One region of the Mesorhizobium sp. M7A.F.Ca.US.005.03.2.1 genome, then DNA from elsewhere that is predicted to be linked to it. Evidence: predicted binding sites of a transcription regulator. Region 1 holds the regulator's gene; each other region holds the start of a gene.
The links. The regulator PhoB, encoded in region 1, activates phosphate uptake and scavenging genes when phosphate is short. The targets are predictions, from matches to a motif close to TGTCATNNANCTGTCAT.
Positions count from the first base shown of each region.

Region 2: EN991_RS04620 (acetoacetate decarboxylase) is a predicted target of PhoB. The motif match lies at 5,999-6,015, and genes of this name have one in related genera.
Region 3: EN991_RS07745 (LTA synthase family protein) is a predicted target of PhoB. The motif match lies at 4,269-4,285, and genes of this name have one in related genera.

Region 1 covers NZ_RZRP01000561.1:39-3,885, reverse strand. Annotated here, with positions in the region: partial or broken gene EN991_RS25625 (ABC transporter permease subunit) at 1-46, shown strand, start outside; gene pstB (phosphate ABC transporter ATP-binding protein PstB) at 64-882, shown strand; gene phoU (phosphate signaling complex protein PhoU) at 909-1,616, shown strand; gene phoB (phosphate regulon transcriptional regulator PhoB) at 1,633-2,322, shown strand; gene EN991_RS25605 (ROK family protein) at 2,339-3,586, opposite strand.
Region 2 covers NZ_RZRP01000045.1:553-7,593, reverse strand. Annotated here, with positions in the region: gene EN991_RS04645 (pyruvate dehydrogenase complex dihydrolipoamide acetyltransferase) at 1-1,319, opposite strand, end outside; gene EN991_RS04640 (alpha-ketoacid dehydrogenase subunit beta) at 1,323-2,321, opposite strand; gene EN991_RS04635 (thiamine pyrophosphate-dependent dehydrogenase E1 component subunit alpha) at 2,321-3,349, opposite strand; gene EN991_RS04630 (NAD(P)H-dependent oxidoreductase) at 3,352-4,680, opposite strand; gene EN991_RS04625 (3-hydroxybutyrate dehydrogenase) at 5,135-5,923, opposite strand; gene EN991_RS04620 (acetoacetate decarboxylase) at 6,147-6,893, shown strand; partial or broken gene EN991_RS04615 (patatin-like phospholipase family protein) at 6,941-7,041, shown strand, end outside.
Region 3 covers NZ_RZRP01000090.1:1,802-8,842, forward strand. Annotated here, with positions in the region: gene mltG (endolytic transglycosylase MltG) at 1-303, opposite strand, end outside; gene EN991_RS40790 (hypothetical protein) at 302-574, shown strand; gene fabF (beta-ketoacyl-ACP synthase II) at 562-1,824, opposite strand; gene EN991_RS07730 (acyl carrier protein) at 1,859-2,095, opposite strand; gene fabG (3-oxoacyl-[acyl-carrier-protein] reductase) at 2,307-3,044, opposite strand; gene fabD (ACP S-malonyltransferase) at 3,105-4,046, opposite strand; gene EN991_RS07745 (LTA synthase family protein) at 4,324-6,255, shown strand; gene EN991_RS07750 (pilus assembly protein) at 6,303-7,041, opposite strand, start outside.

The sequences.
Region 1 (3,847 bases):
CATCACCGCGATCGTGCTTCGGCGTCGGTTCGAGCGGCGCTGGTAGAAAAAAGGCATTTTGGTATGAACATCATGACCGAACAGTCCCTTGAAAACGCAGTGGGCGACAAGATGAAGTCGAACGAAGTGATAAAAATGCGCGGCGACAAGGTCGGCGTGTTCTACGGCGAGAAGCAGGCGCTGTTCGACGTCGATCTCGACGTCCGCCTGAACCAGGTGACGGCGCTGATCGGCCCCTCCGGCTGCGGCAAGTCCACCTTCCTGCGCTGCCTCAACCGCATGAACGACACCATCGATTCAGCACGGGTAACCGGCAAGATCACGCTCGACGAAGAGGACATCTACGACAAGAACATCGATGTCGTCGAACTCAGGGCGCGCGTCGGCATGGTGTTCCAGAAACCCAATCCGTTCCCAAAGTCGATCTACGAGAACGTCGCCTATGGTCCGCGCATCCACGGATTGGCCAAGCGCAAGGCCGACATGGATCAGATCGTCGAGTCCAGCCTGAAGAAGGCGGCGATCTGGAACGAGGTCAAGGACCGTTTGCAGGAACCTGGCACGGGTCTTTCCGGTGGCCAGCAGCAGCGCCTGTGCATTGCACGCGCCATCGCCGTGTCACCCGAGGTGATCCTGATGGACGAACCGTGTTCGGCGCTCGACCCGATCGCCACCGCTCGCGTCGAGGAACTTATCGACGAACTGCGTCAGAACTATACGATCGTCATCGTCACCCATTCGATGCAGCAGGCAGCGCGCGTGTCGCAGCGCACCGCGATGTTTCATCTTGGCTATCTGGTCGAGGAGGGCGCCACCGACAAGATGTTCACCACCCCCGACGACAAACGCACCCAGGACTACATCACCGGCCGGTTCGGCTGATCTCTGGCATATGAGGGACGAAGATCATGGGTGAACATACCGTCGCATCTTTCGATGAGGATCTGGAGCAGATCAGCCAGCTGATCCGCGACATGGGCGATCTCGCCCGCTCGATGGTCGGTGGCTCGACCAGGGCTTTGCTCAATTCGGACAATGCGCTGGCGCAGCGGGTGGTTTCCGACGACGCCATCATGGATGCACGCCAGCGCGAGCTGGACGATCGTGCTATCACGCTGATCGCCAAGCGCCAGCCAATGGCCAACGATCTGCGTGCGGTAGTCGGTTCGATCCGCATGGCCGGCGACCTCGAGCGCATCGGTGACCTTGCCAAGAACATCGCCAAGCGCGTCGGCACTGTCGGGCTGAGCGTCACGCCGCACGACCTTTCGCATTCGATCGACGCGATGGCGCAGCTGGTGCTGATCCAGGTGCAGGGGGTCGTCGACGAGTATGCCGCCGCTGACGCGGCAGCGCTTGCCACGCTCAGAAACAATGATGAACGCATCGACGTCAAATACACATCGGTGTTCCGCGAACTGCTGACCTACATGATGGAAGATCCGCGCAACATCACGGCGTGCACGCACCTGTTGTTTTGCGCCAAGAACCTCGAGCGGATCGGCGACCACGTGACCAACATCGCCGAAAATGCCTATTATGTTTTGACCGGCACGCAGTTGCCAGCCAATCGTCCGAAGCAGGACGAGACGGCAATGTCCGCGCCAGCGGCATGACAGGGGTGACCAGCCGATGATCGCGCCACGCATCATGGTGGTGGAGGATGAGGAGCCGCTAGGCGTGCTGCTCCGCTACAATCTCGAATCCGAAGGTTACCAGGTCGAGGTGGTGACGCGCGGCGACGAGGCCGAAATCCGGCTGCAGGAGAACGTTCCAGACCTTCTGGTGCTCGACTGGATGGTGCCTGCGGTTTCCGGTATCGAACTCTGCCGCCGGCTAAGGATGCGTCCCGAGACCGAGCGGCTGCCGATCATCATGCTGACCGCGCGAGGCGAGGAAAGCGACCGCGTGCGCGGCCTCTCGACCGGTGCCGACGACTATCTGGTCAAGCCTTTCTCGACGCCGGAGTTCATGGCCAGGGTCAAGGCGCTGCTGCGCCGGGCCAAGCCGGAAGTGCTGTCCAGCGTGCTCAAGGTCGGCGATATCGTGCTCGATCGCGAATCGCACCGTGTCTATCGCAAGAAGAGCGAAATCCGGCTCGGGCCGACGGAATTCCGCCTGCTTGAATTCATGATGCGCCATCCAGGCCGCGTGTTCTCGCGCAGCCAACTGCTCGACAATGTCTGGGGCGAGACGATCTACATCGACGAACGCACGGTCGATGTGCATGTCGGCCGGCTGCGCAAGGCGGTCAACAACGGCCGTATGCCCGATGTCATCCGCACCATCCGTGGGGCGGGTTACGCCATTCGCGAGGACTGAACTCCCTCGTTTGAACTCACGCCACGTTCTTGCCGCCGAGACCGGATCTCGCCTGCACGCCCGGCGCAAAAATCTCCTGATCGACGAAGATCAGCGCCCGCATGGCGCAGCCTTCGCGGATCAGCGGCAGTTCGTTCGGCTCGGTGTCGAAGGAAATCGACTTGGAATGCTGGCCGCCGGCGGTCTGGGCAATCGCTTGCCGCAATGCCGGCTCGATCAGGTCGAAGGCGGCGGCGCTGACGCCGACCATGGCGACGGGGGCCGGATCGATCAGCGCGAACAGGCTGCCGAGGCCGTAGCCGAGCGCTTCGCCAGCCTTGCGGTAGGCTTCCCGCTCCGGTCCGTCCCTCTCGCGGGCGGCGGCAGCCAGGGCGCGCATGTCGGCGTCGCTGACATCGGCGACGGGTTCTGCATCCTCGCCCATCTGCCGCGCGTTGCGCCAGATGGCATAATTGCCGGCATAGGCTTCGACGCAGCCGCGCCGTCCGCAGCGACACAGCGCCCCGTTCGGCCGATGAATCATGTGGCCGAATTCGCCGCCCGAGGAATGGGTGCCGGTGAACAATTCGCCCTTCAGCACCAGCCCCATGCCGATGCCGTGCGACAAAAGGATAGCGATGAAATCGTCGCGGTAACGATCGGGATCGCGCCAGCGCAGCGCCACCGCCATCATGTTGCAGTCGTTCTCCATAATGGCGGGGACGCCGAACTCCTCTTCGAATATGTCGGCGAAGGCGATGTCGGTGTGCGGCGTGATCGGCGACCACAGCATGGCGCGGGCACGGGTGTCGGTGATGCCCTGGACGGCCAGCGCGATACGAGCGATGCTGCGCACGTCCAGGTCGGGATCTTCCAGGCGGCGCCGCACGATTGCCGTGCACTCACCGATCAGCGAGTCGCGCGACATCGTCAGCGTGTCGAGCCGACGCTGTTCCTCGGATATTACCTGGCCGGCATAGTCGATGACGGCGACCGAGAGGAAGTTCAGCGACAGCACCACGGTCATTACCGCGGCCGCTTCCGGATTGAGGCTGAGGCCGACCTGCGGACGGCCGCGTTTGAGCGAGCCGGCCTCGCTCGGCTTGCTTTCGGTCAGGATGCCTTCGACGATCAGGTCGGATGAGATCGCCGAGATCGTCGAATGGCTGAGGCTTGTGGTTGCGGCGATCTCGGTGCGCGACGGCTGTCCGGCGCGGCGCACCGCGGCGATCACCATCGCGCGGTTGCGGCGGCGCAAATCGTCGTGGCGGATTCCGACCGACATGCTCTTTCATATCCTCCCGGTCGCCGCGGTTCTTCCTGCCCTGGAACGCTGTCGGTGACGCGGTCAAATACTGGCAGAAGCCGCGCGCCGTGTCATTTATTTATTCCGAGGCCCGAAAAAAATTCGAGACGACATCAAAATCCATCAGAATCGATGTTGACAGCGTTCGGGCGTTGGCCCAGTATTTTTTCGAGGCTCGAAAAAATAGGGCCTCTGTGCCGGCCCTCGGGCCAGTTTGGTCGCGCCATACGCGGCGCAGGG
Region 2 (7,041 bases), on a different contig from region 1:
ACGGCGCGGTGGTCGGTCGACAGCGTCACCGACATCACGGTGGCTATTCTGATCTCGCCATTCTTGACCACCGCCCGCTCCTCGCCGGCGCCGACCGCCAGGATGGTCGCGTGCGGCGGGTTGATGACCGCGGCAAAATCCTTGATGCCGAACATGCCGAGATTGGACACCGCCGTGGTGCCACCCTGATACTCTTCCGGCTTCAGCTTGCGGCTGCGCGCGCGACTGGCCAGATCCTTCATCTCGTTGGAGATGGTGGACAGCGTCTTTTCGTCGGCATGCCGAATGATCGGTGTGATCAGGCCGCCGGGGATCGACACCGCAACGCCGACATCGGCGTGCCTGTGCTTGACCATGGCGCTTTCGGTCCACGAGGCATTGGCATCGGGCACTGCCTTCAGCGCCATCGCCATCGCCTTGATGACCATATCGTTGACCGACAGCTTGTAGGCCGGTGCCTCGCCCTTGTCGGTCTTCTTCACCGGGGCTGCCGCATTGATGTGCGTGCGCAGCGCCAGCAGCGCATCGAGCTCGCAGTCGAGCGTCAGGTAGAAATGCGGAATGGTGGTCTTGGCCTCGACCAGGCGGCGCGCAATGGTCTTGCGCATATTGTCATGCGGGACAAGGTCGTAGGAGCCCTGTTCGAACAGTTTCAGGACCTGATCGTCCGACATCGCCTTTACCGGCGCGGCAGGAGCAGCAGCCGGCACGCCAGCCGGAGCCTTGGCGGCAGGCGCCGTCTGGGCGCCGCCACCGGCAATGGCCGCGTCGACATCCGCCCTCACCACCCGGCCATGCGGGCCGGTCCCAGATACGGTCGAGAGGTTCAGGCCGGCCTCACGGGCCAGGCGCCGGGCAAGCGGTGTTGCACGGCCGGCCGATGGCGATTGGCCGATCTCCCCCCTTGTGGGGGAGATGCCAAGTGGCGGCAAAGAGGGCAGGGCAGAGGGGTGAGTGACAGAATGAGACGTTGGCGCGACAGCGCCCTCCTCTGTCGACTTCGTCGACATCTCCCCCACGGGTGGGGAGATTGGCGCCTTGTCGTGCTTGGCCGCAGCAGCATCAGCCCCATAGGCCTCACCGTCGGCATAGATCCACGCCACGGCAGCGCCGACCGCAATATCGACACCCTCTTTGCCGGTGACATCGCGCAGGACGCCGCTGGCCGGCGCATCGATTTCCATCGCCGCCTTGTCGGTCTCGATCTCGAACAGCACATCGCCCTTCTTGACGTGCGCGCCCTCCTCGGCAAACCAGCGCGAGATCTGTCCAGTCGCCATGTCCATGTCGACCTTGGGAAGAATGACTTCGGTCGGCATATCTCAGCGAACCCCTTTCACGAGGTCGCGCGCGGCGGTGATAATGTCCGGAATTTGCGGCACCGTCGCCTTCTCGAGTTCCGGATTGTAGGGGATCGGCGTTTCGGCGCCGCCCAGCCGCACGATCGGCGCGTCGAGATAGTCGAACGCTTCGCTCTCGGCGATCATGGCGCTGACCTCGGCGCCGATGCCCAGCGTCTTGACCGCTTCGTAGACGCATAGCAGCCGCGACGTCTTCTTGACGCTGTCGATGACGGTCTGCTTGTCCATCGGCCGGATGGTCCGAAGATCGACGACTTCGACGTCGATGCCTTCGCTCTCCAGCACGGCTGCCGCGTCGAGCGCCTTCTGCACCATGATCGAGGTGGCGACGATGGTGAGATCCCGGCCCTCGCGGCGGATATCGGCCTTGCCGATCGGCACGGTGTAATAGCCTTCGGGCACCGGGCCCTTCAGCTTGTAGAGCAGCTTGTGCTCGAAGATCATGACCGGATCGGGATCGGCGACCGCCGCCAAAAGCATGCCCTTGGCATCATAGGGGGTCGCCGGCTGGATGACTTTCAGACCCGGCACATGGCCGAGCCAGGCTTCGAGGCTCTGGCTGTGCTGAGCCGCCGCACCGGTGCCGGAACCGGCGGGAAAGCGCATCACCACGGGAACCGAAACCTCGCCGCCCAGCATGAAGCGCATCTTGGCCGCCTGGTTGACGATCTGCTCCATGGCAAGCGTGGCGAAATCGGAAAACTGGAACTCGAAGATCGGCCGCATGCCGGTGAGGGCAGCGCCCACCGCGACGCCCGCGCCGCCCAGTTCCGAAATCGGCGTGTCGATGACGCGGTCAGCGCCGTAACGTTCGACCAGGTCGCCGGTGACCTGGAAGGCGCCGCCATAGACGCCGATATCCTCGCCCATCAGGAAAACGCGTTCGTCCATGTCCATGGCGATCGCCATGGCTTCCTGGATCGCCTGGGCGTAGCTCAGTTCACGCACCATCGCGTCCATCACGCCTGCTCCGTATACACGTAATTGCCGGTCTCGCTGATATCGGGCGATGGGCTCGCCTTGGCGAACTCGATGCCCTCGGCGATCTCTTGCGCCACGGCATCGCGAATGGCCTCGATGCCCTTGTCGTCGATGAAGCCGAATTCCCTGAGCTCGCTTTCGAACAGGGTGATCGGATCGCGGTTCGACATCCAGTCCTCGATCTCTTCCTTGGTGCGATAGCGGTTGCGGTCGCTCTTGGAATGGCCGCGATGGCGGTAGGTCTTGGACTCGATCAGCGTCGGCCCCTCGCCGGCGCGGGCTCGGGCAACAGCCTGATGAGACGCCTCGGCGACCTCGGAGAAGATGTTGCCGTTGACGATGACGCCCGGCATCGAATAGGCGGCGGCGCGCTCGGCGATGTTCTTGACCGCGGTCGAGCGGGCTGTCGATGTCGACATGCCGTAGCCATTGTTCTCGCAGACGAAAATGACAGGCAGCTTCCAGACCGCCGCCATGTTGAGCGCCTCGTGGAAAGCGCCTTCATTGTTGGCGCCATCGCCGAAGAAGGAGACCACGACCTTGCCGGTCTTCATCATCTTGGAGGACAATGCCGCCCCGACGGCGATCGGAATACCGCCACCGACGATGCCATTGGCGCCGAGATTGCCCTTGCCGACATCGGCGATGTGCATCGAGCCGCCACGGCCCTTGCAATAGCCTGTGGTCTTGCCGAAGAACTCGGCGAACATGCGCTTGACCTCGGCGCCCTTGGCAATGCAGTGGCCGTGACCGCGATGCGTCGAGGTGATCTGGTCATCCTCGGCAAGCGGCATGCAGATGCCCATGGCGCTGGCTTCCTGGCCGATCGACAAATGCATGGTGCCATGGATGAGGCCGCGCGTGTAGCACTCCTCCGCGCCCTCTTCGAAGCGGCGGATCAGGTACATCTTGTGGAGCACCTGCTTGAGCTGCTCGGCGCTGTACTGGCGGTAGACGAAGGGCAGATTGGCGCGACTGTCAGTGACGGCTTTGCTGGCTGTGGCCATGATCACGCTCCCACGGTCCCATAGACGAGCTTGTCCTGGCGAGCGCGCAGTTCGGCGATCTTGGAGCCCGCCGCGGGCGCTGCATTCGCATAGGTTATGAGTTCGCCCTTCTTGATCGGCGCGGTGACCGAGCCGCCCTGCAGCAGGCCGCAGGGAACGGCCTTGGCGGCGCGCGCCTCAGGCGTCGTCATGATCCAGGCGCGGTAGCAATATTCGCCGATCGCATCGAGCTTCTCGCCGGGCTTCATGTCCTTCTTGGCCACGGCGGCGACTTCGGCCACCGGCTTGGCCAGCGGCACCATGTCGGCCTTGCCGTAGAGCACGACGCGCGCGCAGGTCAGCGGCACCTCGAGCGAGGTCAGGTGATAGGGACGATGGAAAGTGAAATACGGGCCTTTGCCCATCTTCAGATCTTCCATGCGCTCGGAGATGCGCGGATGCGACATGTCGGCAACGACGAAGACGCCGGGCGCGACACCCTTGCCGATCGAATAGTCGACGACGCCGACCTTCGACAGAACGCCGCCATCCTTCTGCGGCACCAGCACCTTGGACAGTTCGCCAAGCGTCGCCGCCGGGCCATGCATGCCAGCCTTGTCTGGAACCAGGCCGGTGGCATTGGCGATTGCCGCCATCTCGACCATGGTCTTGGAGCCGTCGACGAATTCGACCAGCATGCGGACATTCATGTGCCGGCGCTTGGCTTCCTCCTCATAGTCCGGGGGAATGGCGTCGATGTTGAGCGGATTGTTCTTGCCCTTGCCGGCGGCAACGATCGGGTGACCCATGGCCGAGACGAACTCGATCAGCTCCATGCAGGAGGACGGCTCATCGCCGGCGCCCAGTGAATAGGTGACGCCGAGCCGGTCGGCCTCGCTTTTCAGATAGGCGCCGATGGTGACGTCGGCCTCGACATTCATCATCACCAGATGCTTGCCATGCTCCATGGCGCGCAGCCCGATCTCGGCGCCAACGGCGGGAACCCCGGTGGCATCGATGACGACGTCGATCAGATCATTGTTGATGACAAGGTCGGCGTCGTTGGTGACCGCCACCTTGCCGGCTTCCATCGCCGACGTCATAGCCGAAGCATTCGACACTTCGCGCGCATGCCCGGTTTCCTGGAAAGCGATATCGACGGCCTTGCTGGCAGCCGGCAGGTTCAGTTCGGAAATGGCGCCGATCTCGATGCCCGACATATGGGCGACACGAGTGACGATGTCGGTTCCCATCTCGCCCGAGCCGATCAGGCCGATGCGGATAGGCTTGCCCGACTTTGCGCGTTCCTCGAGATCGCGGGCAAGACCCGTCAACGAAACATTGGAAGCCATACCGCTCGTTCCTCCCATAATGCAGGCTTGTTCGATTGCCTGACGGGTATTGAACATCTGTATTTCTGTCAAGACTAATGTCCATATTCCCGTGCTTTTTCGGACACTTTCACCGTAGTCCGGCGGGACGAGAAAGAGGCTGGGAAACCCGATGCCGCGCAGTCGCCGTCAGTGCGCGGATGGGCATCGGTTGGGATCGTTCAGCTCAGCCAACGGCGCAGCCTGTTGCGCTGCCGTGCAATAGGCCGGCACATGCGACTGGCGGCATCTTGGCCCTCGCGGGAAGTCCTGCTCAGTGTCCCGCGAAGCCTGCCGGAGGCGGGCAACCCGCCGCGTCGATCGCAAAATCATGGAAATGCACGACCACGCCATCCGCATTGATTAAGATCACGGCATAGCCGGGTGCTTTTCTGCCAGCGGCACCAGCAGGCAAACGGAACGCTTGGATTACCCTCTACTGTGCCGTCCAGCCGCCATCCATCGGCAAGGTGGTGCCGGTGACCTGCCTGGCCGCGTCCGAACACAGGAACAGCGTCAGCGCGGCGAGCTCGTCGACGGTGACGAATTCCTTGGTCGGCTGGGCGGCGAGCAGCACATCGTGCTTGACCTGTTCCTCGGTCATGCCGCGCGCCTTCATCGTGTCGGGAATCTGCCTTTCGACCAGCGGCGTCCAGACATAGCCCGGCGCGATCGCATTGACGGTGACGCCGTCGAGCGCTGCTTCGAGCGCTACCGTCTTGGTGAGGCCCGCAATGCCGTGCTTGGCCGACACATAGGCCGACTTGAACGGCGAGGCGACCAGCGCATGCGCCGAGGCGGTGTTGATGATACGGCCCCATTTGCGCGCCTTCATGCCCGGCAGTGCCGCCTTGATGGCGTAGAACGCGGCGAGCAGATTGATGCGGATGATGGCTTCCCACATGTCATCGGGAAACTCCTCGATCGGCGCGACATGCTGGATGCCGGCATTGTTGACCAGGATATCGAGACTGCCGAAGGCAGCCTCGGCCTCATGCACCATGGCGCTGACCGCCGCGCCATCCATCATGTTGGCACCGGAATAGCGGCACTTGACGCCGAAATCCTTCTCGATGCCGGCGCGCTCCTGCTCGATGGCAGCCGCATCGCCAAGGCCGTTGATGGTGACATTGGCGCCTTCGGCGGCAAAGGCGCGGGCGATGGCCAGGCCGATGCCGCTGGTCGAGCCGGTGACGAGGGCGTTCTTCGAAGACAGGAAACCCATGATGATCTCGCAAGAGGTGGGAGGGAACGAACGGGGCCGCCTTTGTGCGCCGCACCATGACAGTGCCATAGCCATATGTCGGTGCGATTACAGGGTTGAGACGGCCGTCGACAGGCCTCTTGGGCGGCTGTCAGGCGGCTGACACGGCACTGTCATGGTGCCGTGCAACATAATCCGGAGCGCATTCGCGCAGTCATTCCTGAACCAAAATGGGGCTACAGCCTTGCAGATCGCCGATGTCGTGAAGCGCGCCTATGCGATGCCGCTGACCAACCCCTCCTTTCCGCCCGGGCCGTACCGTTTCTTCAACCGCGAATACGTCATCATCACCTACCGCACGACGCGCGAGGCGCTAGAGGCTGTCGTGCCGGAGCCGCTGGAGATCGACGAGCCGCTGGTCAAATACGAATTCATCCGCATGCCTGACTCGACCGGTTTCGGCGACTACACCGAGACCGGCCAGGTCATCCCGGTGCGCTACAAGGGCCAGCACGGCGCCTACGTCCATTCGATGTATCTCGACGACGACGCGCCGATCGCCGGCGGCCGCGAACTGTGGGGCTTTCCCAAGAAGCTTGCCAATCCCAAGATCGTGCATGAAGGCGAGGTCATCGTCGGCACGCTGCACTATGGCAGCGTTCTGTGCGCCACCGGCACGATGGGCTACAAGCACAAGAAAGCCGATCACGGCTCTGTCCTCGCTTCGCTGGCCGCGCCCAATTTCCTGATCAAGATCGTCCCGCATGTCGACGGCACGCCGCGCATCTGCGAACTGGTCCGCTACCACCTCACCGACATCACGCTGAAGGAAGCCTGGACAGCGCCCGCCGCACTCGATTTGCGGCCGCACGTCATGGCCGACGTGGCGCGGCTGCCGGTGCTCGACATCGTATCCGCCGTCCACTTCACCGCCGATCTGACGCTTGGGCTGGGCGAAGTGGTTCACGATTATCTCGCCGACCGCACCTGAGCTGCACAAGCCTTTCAGAGCCCAAACAGAAGTCGGAGACCAAAGCCGTGCTCGAACGCAATCGCAACAAGGAGGCCACCGCCACCATCGCGGAGATCTCGGCGCAGTATGACCGCGTCGCGCTGGTGTTTCAGGGAGGCGGCGCGCT
Region 3 (7,041 bases), on a different contig from region 1:
GCCGCTCTTCAGAAGCTCCATGATATCGCGCATGGAAGCCCTGGGCTTGATCTCGTACTCGCCGGCTTTCAGCGCCGAATCATTGCCGAAGGCGCGCACGCCAAGGCGGAATACCCGGGCATCACTGATCAGTCCGCGGCGTTCGAGCTGGTCGGCGATATCCTGGACGCCGGTGTTCGGCTTGACCAGGAAGGTATCGCCATTAGCGGAGGGTCCGGGCTCGGTGAATTCCTGCTTGCCGAAATAGACCGCGACGCCGGCCGCCAGAACCACCAGCATCACCGAGGAGATGACGAAGTTCATGAACACGACGACCTGGCTGCGTGACGCACGCGAGCGCTTCGGCGGCGGCGTGCCGGCCTCTGGCCGCAACGCCTCGCTGGCCGTTTTCGGCACGATCGGTCCGGATGTTGCCGGCCGTTGCCCGAATTCTCCGTTGCCTGCCGGATTTGTGTTCATTTCGCCCTACCGTTTGATCGCCCAACGAATCCCCAGCGGCAGAGTAGAGGCGAATATGGCAAAATTGACGGCACGCCAAAGCGTCGCCCGGCAGCCGGACGATCAGCCATTGTAGCGCTGGAAGACCAGCGACGCATTGGTCCCGCCAAAGCCGAACGAATTGGACAGCGCCACGTCGATCTGGCGGGCGCGCGGCTTGTTCGGCACCAGGTCGATCGCGGTTTCGCGTTCGGGGTTGTCGAGGTTGATGGTCGGCGGCGCGACATTGTCCCTGATGGCAAGGATCGAGAAGATCGCTTCGGCGGCACCGGCCGCCCCAAGCAGATGGCCGATCGACGACTTGGTCGACGACATCGAGATCTTCGATGCGGCATTGCCGACAAGCCGCTCGACAGCGCCGAGCTCGATCGTGTCGGCCATGGTCGAGGTGCCGTGCGCGTTGATGTAGTCGACGTCGGCAGGCGTAAGCTTGGCCCGGTTGAGTGCCGCCGTCATGCAACGGAAGGCACCATCGCCATCCTCGGCGGGCGCCGTGATGTGATGCGCGTCGCCGGTGAGACCATAACCCGTCACCTCGGCATAGATCTTGGCGCCGCGCGCTTTGGCATGTTCGAGCTCCTCGAGCACGACAACGCCGGCGCCCTCGCCCATGACGAAGCCGTCGCGGTCGCGATCATAGGGGCGCGACGCCGTTTGCGGCGAATCATTGCGTTCCGTCGACAGTGCCCGGCATGCGGCGAACCCGGCGATCGACAGCCGCGTCACCGGCGCTTCGGCGCCACCGGCGACCATCACGTCGGCATCGCCCCACATGATCAGCCGGGCAGCATCGCCAATGGCGTGCGCGCCGGTCGAACAGGCCGTGACGACGGCATGGTTCGGGCCTTTCAGCCCGTGCCGGATCGAAACCTGCCCGGAGACGAGATTGATGATCTGGCCCGGGATGAAGAAGGGGCTGATGCGGCGCGGGCCGCGTTCCTTGAGGATCATCGCGTTCTCGGCGATGCCCTCGATGCCGCCGATGCCGGAGCCGATCAGGACGCCGGTGGCGCATTGCTCTTCATGCGTCTTGGGTTCCCAACCGGAATCCTTCAGCGCCTCGTCGGCGGCGGCAATCCCGTACAGGATGAAGTCGCCGATCTTGCGCAATTCCTTCGGCTCGAGCACGGCCTCGGGATTGAAGGTGGCATTGCTGCCGTCACCACGCGGAATGACATGGGCGATCTTGCAAGCAAGGTCCTCCACCTCGAACTCGGTGATGCGCTTGGCAGCGCTGCGGCCGGTCAGAAGCTCCTTCCAGCTGTGCTCGAAGCCCATGCCGAACGGCGACAGCAAGCCAAGGCCCGTGACGACGACACGCCTCATCGCAGGTCCTCCCCGGTGATGACTGCAGAAAGCGTCAGGCCGAAGCCTTGTCGATGTACTTCACGGCATCGCCGACGGTCAGGATGGTCTCGGCCGCGTCGTCGGGGATCTCGACGCCGAATTCTTCTTCGAACGCCATGACGAGTTCGACCGTGTCGAGGCTGTCGGCGCCCAGATCATCGATGAAGCTCGCCTGCTCCGTCACTTTGTCGGCATCGACGCCAAGGTGCTCGATGACGATCTTCTTGACGCGCTCTGCGGTGTCACTCATTTGGGCATCCTCGTCTTTTGTTTGTCTGTCTTCGTTAGCGGGCAGAATGCCGCTAATCAAGCTGAAAGATGGTCCTGCCGGAAACGCAACGACTACGGACCGATTTTTGCCCGAACCGCCGGGTTGCGGGCCGCATTACACGAAAAATAGCTGAGGTCCAAGCCGAAATGGTCTCTTTACACAACCCGCCGGCGTTGCTGCAGAACCTCGTTCAAATCATAGCCATGCCGCCATTTACGTGGATGGTCTGGCCGGTGACGTAGGCGGCTTCGTTGGAGGCGAGATAAGCGACGGCGGACGCGACTTCGACGCTGGTGCCCATGCGCCGCGTCGGGATCGCCGCCATGATCGCCTCTTTCTGCTTGTCGTTGAGCTTGTCGGTCATTGCCGATTCGATGAAGCCTGGTGCAACACAGTTAACTGTGATGTTGCGGGTGGCGATCTCCTGCGCCAGCGACTTGGAGAAGCCGATCATGCCGGCCTTGGAGGCGCAGTAATTGGTCTGGCCGGGATTGCCGGTCACGCCGACCACCGAGGTGATGTTGATGATGCGGCCATGGCGGCGGCGCATCATCGGATGGGTGAGTTCGCGGGTGAGCCGGAAAACGGCGGTCAGATTGACCTCGATCACGCTGTCCCAATCGGCATCCGACATGCGCACGAACAGCCCGTCCTTGGTGATGCCGGCGTTGTTGACCAGGATGTCGACGCCTTCGAGATCGGCCTCGGCTTTCTGGCCGAGCGCCTTGACCTCGTCACGGTTGGACAAATTGGCCGGGAACAGCTTGACCCGGTCGCCAAGCTCGCTAGCCAGCGCCTCCAGTTTCTCGACGCGGGTGCCATGCAGGCCGACGATCGCGCCTTGCGCATGCAGCATCCGGGCGATCGCCTCGCCGATGCCTCCCGATGCGCCGGTGACGAGCGCCTTGCGGCCAGTCAATTCGAACATTTTTGTCTCCTGATTGAGAAGAGAACACCCCTTTTGCAGGGAATGGGATCAAATGGGGCTTTATGCAAGCGCTGCTAGCGTTGCCTCGACCTCAGCCGCCGAGCCGACCGACGCAGTGGCGATGTCGCGGTTGATGCGCCGCGCCAATCCCGAAAGCACCTTGCCGGCGCCAATCTCGTAAAGCGTGGTGACGCCATTTGCGCCGAACCACTCCACGGTCTCGCGCCAACGTACGCGGCCGGTTATCTGCTCGACCAGGCGGCGGGCGATCTCGTCCGGATCGCTGGTCGGGCTGACCGTGACATTGGAGAGGACGGGAACGACCGGCGCATTCTTTGTCACACCGGCGAGTGCGTCGCGCATGACGTTCGCGGCCGGCGCCATCAGCGCCGAATGGAAGGGCGCGGACACCTGCAGCATCAGTGCGCGCTTGGCGCCTTTCTCAGTGCACAGTTTCGCCGCCAGTTCGACCGCGGCCCTGGCGCCGGAAATGACCAGTTGGCCGCCGCCATTGTCGTTGGCGATCTGGCAGACGGAGCCTTTGGCGGCTTCCGCGCAAGCGGCTTCGACATCGGCCTGTTCCAATCCGATGATCGCCGCCATGGCGCCCTCGCCGGCCGGCACCGCCGCCTGCATGGCATTGCCGCGGATGCGCAGCAGCCTGGCGGCATCGGCAACCGAAACGAAGCCAGCGGCCGCGAGCGCCGAATATTCGCCCAGCGAATGACCGGCGACATAGGCGACCTTGCCTTTCAGCGAGAAGCCGCGCGATTCCAGCGCCCGGATCGCGGCCAGCGACACCGCCATCAGCGCCGGCTGCGCGTTGGCGGTCAGCATCAACGTCTCTTCCGGCCCTTCCCAGATCAGCTTCGACAGGTTTTCGCCGAGCGCGTCGTCGACTTCCTGGAAAATTCTGCGCGCCTCGGGAAAGGCCTCGGCGAGATCCTTGCCCATGCCGACTGCCTGGCTGCCTTGTCCAGGAAAGGTGAATGCAACGGCCATGCGCGGGCTCCCAAGGGCTGGTTTTGCTTGCCTGATAGACGAGTTTTTCTTGCCTGTGACGCAAGGCAGGCCGCCAAGTCAAGCCCGGTTCGACCCTGCTCGACGGCAGCTTCATCCGCCGAGTGCCTGTTCCGAAAGGCTTTTTGGCGATCACTCCTGATGAAAACCGCTCACGATTCGTTTGCTGGCTCTTCTTATTTTGGCCACAGGCGCTAGCTTTGCGTGACAATTCCATGACAATCGAGTGACGTGCTTGTCGCTGGGTGGGGAAGTTAAAGTGGCAAAGAGTTACAAACGCGCCGGCAAGGCCGCGCCACAGTTCCTGGAAGACGACCCCTCCACCGGCTATCTGCCGGGCAGGAGATGGCCGGTCGTGCGCTATGGGCTGATCAGCCTGGCGATCGCCGCCGTCCTGGTGTTTGCCATCGAACTGATCGTGCGCGGCGACTTTGCCGGCACGGTCTCCTTCTTCCTGCAGCCGCTCAAGCCGGGCTGGACCACCATCGTCGTGTTCGCGCTGATCCTGATCGGCCTCGATGCGGTGCTGGGCCGCAGCCATCAGAGCCTGATGATCGTCGCGCCGCTGACGCTATCGCTTGCCTTCGTCGGCCACCAGAAGTCGCATTATCTCGGCGATCCGCTCTATCCGACCGATTTCCTCTATGCCCGCCAGATCTTTGCGCTGTTGCCGCTTTTGGTGCGCGACCGGCCGATGACCGCGCTCGCCATGGTCGTCGGCATCGTCGCCGGCCTGTCGCTGCTCGTCTATGGCTGGCGGATGTGGCGCCGCAAGGTTCCCGCACTCAGCCGCAAGGGACGCCTTGCGCGGCTGACGCTGGCAGTGCCGCTGCTCGCCTTCTTCGTTTCGATCATGGACTATGCCACCTTCTCCTGGACCAGGGACCGGTTGCAGATCATCCCGATCATGTGGGACCAGAAGGAAAACTATGCCTCCAACGGTTTTGCGCTGGCCTTTGCGCTCAATGTGCCGATGGCGCATGTCTCTGCGCCGCCGGGCTATTCCGACAAGGCGATCGCGGCGATCGCCAGGCCCGATGTGACCGCCTCGGTGCCGGCCGAGAAGCCTGACATCATCATCGTCATGAGCGAGTCCTTCTGGGACCCGACCAAGCTGCCCGGCGTCACCATCACGCCCGATCCGATCCCCAATGTGCGGGCGCTGCGCTCCGGCTCGATGTTCTCGCCGGAGTTCGGCGGCATGACCGCCAATATCGAGTTCGAGGCGCTGACCGGCTTCTCCAACGCGTTCCTGCCGGCCGGCAGCATCCCCTACCAGCAATATGTGCGCACGCCGACGCCGTCGCTGGCAACCTTCCTCAAGAGCCAGGGTTATCGGGCGCGCGCCATCCATCCGGGCACCAACTGGTTCTGGAACCGTGGCGCGGTCTACGCCGATTTCGGCTTCAACGATTTCAAGTCGGAAGAGACGCTGCCGCCAATGCAAAAGCGCGGGCCACTGGCATCGGATGCCGCGATGACCGACGAGATCATCAGCGAGGCCGACGCCAGCGAAGAGCCGGTGTTCTTCTTTGCGGTCAGCCTGCAAAACCACGGTCCCTACGAACCGAACCGCTATTACAGTCCCACGCACAGGGTGCAGGCGCCGATCAGTCAGTGGGCGCGCGAATCGCTGCTCAGCTACGCCGAAGGCTCAGCCGATGCCGATCGCGGTCTCGAACGCCTCGTCGAATGGGCAAAGACACGCTCCCGCCCAACCGTAATCGCCTTCTTCGGCGACCATCTGCCGCCGCTCGGGCCGGTTTATGTCGAAACCGGCTTCCTGAAGGACAATGTCGCGCCGCGCAAGGAAGCGTCGCCCGAGGCTGCCCTCGAGCATCATGAGACGCCGCTGGTCATCTGGTCGAACCGCACCGGGCCGGCTGAGCACATGGGCGCCGTCAGCCCGGCCTTCCTGCCCTATCATATCCTGAAGACGGCCGGCATCAGCCATCCCTACTACACCGGCTTCCTGGGCGAGATGAGCGAACACTACCGTGTCGTCGACCGCAATTTGCTGCTGACGCCGGCTGGCGAGGCCACGCCCGATTGGGCGCGGCAGAAGGAGATCGATCCGGCGATCCGCGATTTCCGCCTGCTGCAGTACGATATGATGTTCGGCAAACGCCACGCGGCGCCCGACTTCTTCCCCGAAACGGTCGACAAGATTGTCGCCGCGCATACGAGTTGAGGCCAGCGATTCCCTCGGAGCCTGCTGGTCCGTCTCGGTTCGCGTGTTCAGTTGGTCAATTGCAGCTTCGTGAAATTGTTGGCGATCTGAAGGAACACGTTCGGCAGTTTGGTCGGATCGTTGACGGCATAATAGTTGCTCGGATCCGAGGCGCAGGCGCTGTAAAGCGCACGGTTGGCTGCGGTGTCGGATTGCAGCACCATGGTGTAGATCTGCACGCCCTCGTTCTTCAATTGCGTGCAAACGTTTTTGGTCCAGCCGTCGACATTGCGCGCAGCGGTCGTCTGGTTGTCCGATCCGAAGCGGCCGCCAGCCAGATAGCCATAGGATGTGTAATCCGACTTTGTCGATTCTTGTTCGCTGGCGCCATAGACGACGTTCTCGCCGTCGGTGAGCAACAGCACTATCTTACTGATCCCAGGCGTCTTCCACGGCGCTCCGTCGGTGTAGGGCGCGGCAGGCGACAGCACGCGCATACCCCACGACAGGCCCTCGGAGACATTGGTACCCGAGCCATTCCACTCGGTCATCTGACTGGCCGCCTTGCGCAGCTTGTCGAAATCGTCGGTCAGGGGGACCACCGGGGTCGGACACGCACGGTTCGGGCCGACAGTGATGGGAGAGCCGATCTCGGTGATGAGTTCCTTGGCGGGCGCAACATATTTGGCGATCTTTTCCCTGGCATCCCTGTCATCGGGCGACAGAAGTTCAATGAGATTGCCGAGCAGGTTGCTGAGATCGATGCCCAGAATGTTGATGCCCGACTGGGCAAGCCTGGTTTTGTCG